DNA from 2 places in the Lactobacillus sp. M0403 genome. Region 2 is predicted to be linked to the other one. Evidence: riboswitches for the same ligand, from Rfam matches in the RefSeq annotation. Region 2 holds a riboswitch; the other holds the start of a gene.
What was found. A riboswitch is a leader RNA that binds a small molecule or an ion and turns the genes downstream of it on or off. The one in region 2 is predicted to bind lysine.

Region 1: it holds a riboswitch for lysine, as region 2 does, so the genes downstream of both, lysA (diaminopimelate decarboxylase) here and H3T48_RS07625 (ABC transporter substrate-binding protein/permease) in region 2, are expected to answer to the same signal.

Annotation. Positions count from the first base shown of each region.
Region 1 covers NZ_JACFQV010000001.1:435,234-437,645, reverse strand. Annotated here, with positions in the region: gene H3T48_RS01900 (aspartate kinase) at 1-764, opposite strand, end outside; lysine riboswitch at 937-1,114, shown strand; gene lysA (diaminopimelate decarboxylase) at 1,210-2,412, shown strand, end outside.
Region 2 covers NZ_JACFQV010000006.1:54,314-56,725, reverse strand. Annotated here, with positions in the region: partial or broken gene H3T48_RS07635 (DUF488 domain-containing protein) at 1-219, opposite strand, end outside; gene H3T48_RS07630 (DNA-3-methyladenine glycosylase) at 243-875, shown strand; lysine riboswitch at 980-1,155, shown strand; gene H3T48_RS07625 (ABC transporter substrate-binding protein/permease) at 1,267-2,412, shown strand, end outside.

The DNA.
Region 1 (2,412 bases), on a different contig from region 2:
GAAAAACCGGCATAAGATAGTTCCCGTAATTCCCGGTAAGTCATAATTTTAATTGGATGAGGGTTAGCAACAATTCTAGGATCCGCGGCATAAATTGCATTTACGTCAGTAAAGTTTTCGTACAAGTCGGCTTTGATTCCTTTTGCCCAGATTGAACCGGTGATATCCGATCCACCACGTGAGAAAGTGGCAATTTTGCCCTGAGTTGTAACACCATAAAATCCCGGAACTACTAGTATTTCTGGCACTTCACGCCATTTAAGTAAATTTTGATAAGTTTCAGGTAGGACTTGAGCGTCGCTGGCAACACTGCTTACCAAAAAACCAGCGTCCTGTGGGTCTAGAAAGCGCGTTGGCAAACCTTGCTCTTGTAAAATTAATGCTAGTAACTGTGCGCAGAGTTTTTCGCCGTGTGCTTTGAAAGCTGCCATTAGGTATTCTGGCTCGTCATTAAAAACTATTGGTAAGTCAACCAACTCTTGGTGCAAGAACGCAAATTTTTGGGGCTCAAGTGCAAAAAAAACGGCAATTTCTTGATACCTCGTCCAAATTTGTTGAATAATTTCAGTAGTGTCTTGTTGCTTCAGTGTTTTTTGGGCATATTCAATTAACAGATCTGTAACTTTTACATCTTCCGCAAATCTTTTTCCTGGTGCGGAAGTGACAATTACTTTTCTGGTTGGGTCAGCATTAATAATATTTAGCACTTTTTGAAATTGTTCACCGCTTGCAAGTGAACTACCACCAAATTTAACAACTTTCATTTTTGCAACACCTACTTAATTAAAATAATTTAAATTCGATAGTAACGCATTTTAACATTTTAATTTTTATCTGCAACTAAAACATAACTGCAGTCATGTTTTCAAAAATAAAGTTAATTAATTATGAAAAAGTCGTTGACAAGTAATATTAATAATAATAATATTTTTATAAATCAAACGAAGAGGTCGCAACTAACAAAAGTACCTAGTGGAGTTTCTGCAAAAACGGTGAAGCTAGCGAAAGGGGCGGTTGCCGAAGCGTTAATTATTGCGGTAGTTAATCGGCTGGGACGTAATCTAATAAATTACGGACTGTCGCAAATTTAAATTTGCGGAGCGCTATCGCCAAAACTGAATCAGATCAAGGTTTAATCTGAAAGACTCTTTTGTACGCTATGCGCGTATTAAAGGGTCTTTTTCTTTACCAAAAAACGGGGGTTATTAGATGTCAACGAATGATTATTACCAGACGAATGATCAAGGTCATTTAATGATTGGAGGTGTAGATGCACTTAAGCTAGCCGAAAACTTTGGCACGCCATTGGTGGTTTATGATGTTGCCCAAATTAGAAAACAGTTCAATGCACTTAAACAAGCTTTTGTTGCTGGACAGGTTGATTATGCCATCAGCTATGCTAGTAAAGCTTTTACCTCGATTGCAATCTATCAAGTAATCAACGAATTGGGTGGCCACATTGATGTTGTTTCAGGTGGAGAACTGTATACAGCGTTGAAAGCCGGCTTCCCAACGGAAAAAATCAGTTTTCATGGTAATAATAAAACAAAAGATGAACTGTTAATGGCCGTTGAAAATAATGTTGGGGTAATCATTCTAGATAACTTTCAGGAAATTGAACTCCTGAAGCAAGTACTGCATGAAACAAACAAAAAAGTGCAAGTAATGCTCCGCATCACTCCTGGTGTGAGTGCACATACGCACGAATATGATCAAACCGGTCAAGAAGACAGTAAATTTGGGTTTGATGTTCGTTCGGGTCAAGCAGAAAAAGCCTTTTTACAAGTTGAAGCGGAAGAGCAAATGGAGTTGATTGGACTTCACGCTCACATTGGTTCACAAATCCTTGAAACTGAAGGTTTTAATCTTGAAGTGGAAAAATTGATGCAGCTAGTTCACGAATGGAAGCAAAAGTATGATTATCAGCCACAGGTTCTAAATTTAGGCGGCGGTTTTGGCATAAGATATACTGCTAAAGATCGTGTGATTGGGCTAGGTACATTTGTTGAACAAATCATTGCCAGTGTCCGTACATTAGCTGAACAGTATCAGTTAAACGTACCAGCAATCTGGGTAGAACCCGGGCGCTCAATTGTTGGTGAAGCAGGATATAGTCTTTATACCGTTGGCTCCAGAAAGGATGTGCCAGGTTTAACTCCTTATGTGACCGTTGATGGCGGCATGGGTGATAACATTCGACCTGCGCTTTATCAAGCAGAATATGAAGCACTGGTTGCCAAGCGACCAGCGGCTGAACCAGTTGAAAAGGTCCATTTAGCAGGACGCTATTGTGAATCTGGTGACATTTTGATTGATCAGGCATGTTTACCAAAAACTAAGCCAGGGGATGTAATTGCTGTTCTTGCAACTGGAGCATATGGTTACAGCATGGCTTCTAACTATAACCGTGTT
Region 2 (2,412 bases):
TGAATTTGCTTCAAGTTCTGCCAGATGCCTTTGCTTTAATTGCATAAATTTATTATCATCATGATTAAACCACTTGCGAAGCTCTTTACTGGGTGCAAGTTCCTTAACCCAAACATCGAGTCTGGCATCTGTCTTGCTTATACCTCATAGCCATAATCGATCTACTAAAATGCGATACCCCGCAGGCTGCTCTTTTTCGTAAATTCGAACTAATTTTATCTAGTGTACTACTCAAGGAAAAAATGGATTATTCAACTTACTTTACTAATCACTCAACTGAAGAAATTAGTGCCGATCTACTTGGTCGGCCATTAACGTATAACGATGGCAAACGCACTCTTGGCGGTTATATTGTCGAAGCAGAAGCATACTTAGGAAAAAAAGATCGTGCGGCACATTCTTATGGTGGTCATCGTAGTCCTGCCAACGAAGGTCTTTATGGCCGCGGCGGAACAATCTATATTTATGCTCAACGACAATACTTCTTTTTCGATGTTGCAACTCAAGCAAAAGATGAACCACAAGGTGTCTTAATCAGAGCAATTGAACCTGCCTGGGGAATTGAACAAATGATTAGTAATCGCTCAGGCAAAGACGGAGTTTTATTAACAAACGGCCCCGCTAAAATGATGCAGGCTTTTGGCATTCATGATAAAAATTGGGATCTACATTTTTTAAGTGATTCACCCTTTGCAATCGACTTAAATGATCAACATCAAAAAAGGCCGCAAGAAATTGCTAAGAGTGTCCGCATCGGTGTCAACCAATCTGAATTGGAATGGGCAAATAAACCATTACGTTTTTTTGTTGCCGGCAATCCATATGTTTCGCGAATGAAGAAAAATGATTATCGTGCTAATAATGGCTGGCAATAAGCGCTAATTTTAACTATAAAAACTGGTAAGAATACACATTTGATTTATAGCTGTTGACAAGTTAATCTTTTTAGCCTATCCTGTTGATTAAGTTAAATAATTTCCAATGCAATAGAGGTTGCGGTAATTACGAAACTAATCTGAGTGAACGAACACAATGAAGATTAGTGTAAGAGTTATCGCCGAAACAAAAGTGCTATTCGCTTTAACACTTTTGTTGGGCTGCAGGAGAAGATCTTGCAGACTGTCCTAGTTAATACTGGGGAGCGCTATATGATTTGTCTAAAATATGATCAATTATAACCTCGTTGTTTTGTAAACAGCGAGGTTTTTATTTACGCTTTTTATTGTATTGGCTTTATTTGAAACAGATTTTTCGGAGGTTTTCAAAATGAAGTCAAGAAATAAGTGGATTACCGCTCTAATCACGGTGATGCTTAGCTTCATCATTACAAGCAATTTTGGTATTACGCAAGTTAATGCCAAAAAAGATGATGGTGAACTAAAGGTAGCAATGGAGGCCAACTACCAACCATATAATTGGACTCAAACTACAGACAAAAATGGTGCAGTGCCAATTGAAGGTTCACGCACATATGCCAACGGCTATGATGTTAAAATTGCAAAAATAATTGGTAAACAATTGCATCGTAAGGTTGTTGTAGTTAAGACTGAGTGGGATGGTTTACTTCCAGCTTTAACCAGTGGCAAAGCTGACCTGATTATTGCCGGAATGAGTCCAACTGCTGAGCGTGCAAAAGCGATTAACTTTACTAAACCATATCGAAACAGTACTTTTGTTGTTATTACAAAGGTCAATAGTAAATACGCCAACGCTAAAACGTTAAACGATTTTAAAGGTGCTAAGTTAACTGCTCAGCAAGGTACTTCGCACTATGCACTAATTAAGCAACTTAAAGGTGCCAAAAGACAACCCGCAATGCGTGACTTTGCTGCAATGCGTCAAAGCTTAATTTCTGGTACCATTGATGGCTATATTGCCGAAGATACCGAATCAACCTCATTTAAAATGGTTGACCCTGACATCAAGGCAATTCCAATTAGTAAAATGGCAGGCTTCCGCATTTCTAAAGAGGACTCAACTACTGCAATCGGCATCGCCAAGCCAAACAAAGATTTACTCAAGCAAGTTAACCAAGTCTTAGCTACTATTCCAAATTCTGAAAGAACCAAGCTAATGACTACCGCCATTTCACAACAACCAAAAACTGATGAAACTAGCAAGAAAGGTAAACAAGATCCTTGGCTCGTCAGTGTTTGGAAACAATTTGGCGGCATGATTTTAAGTGGTATTGGTATGACCCTTCTTCTTGCTTCAGTTGGTACGATTGCCGGTTTCTTCATCGGTCTTTTCGTTGGTATTATTAGGACTATCCCTACCCCAACTAGCAGAGGTAAAAGATGGTTTTCGAAGTTTATTAACTGGCTTCTATCCGTTTATATTGAAGTTTTCCGTGGTACCCCAATGATGGTACAAGCAGCCGTAATTTATTATGGAATTGCTCAATTCTGGCAC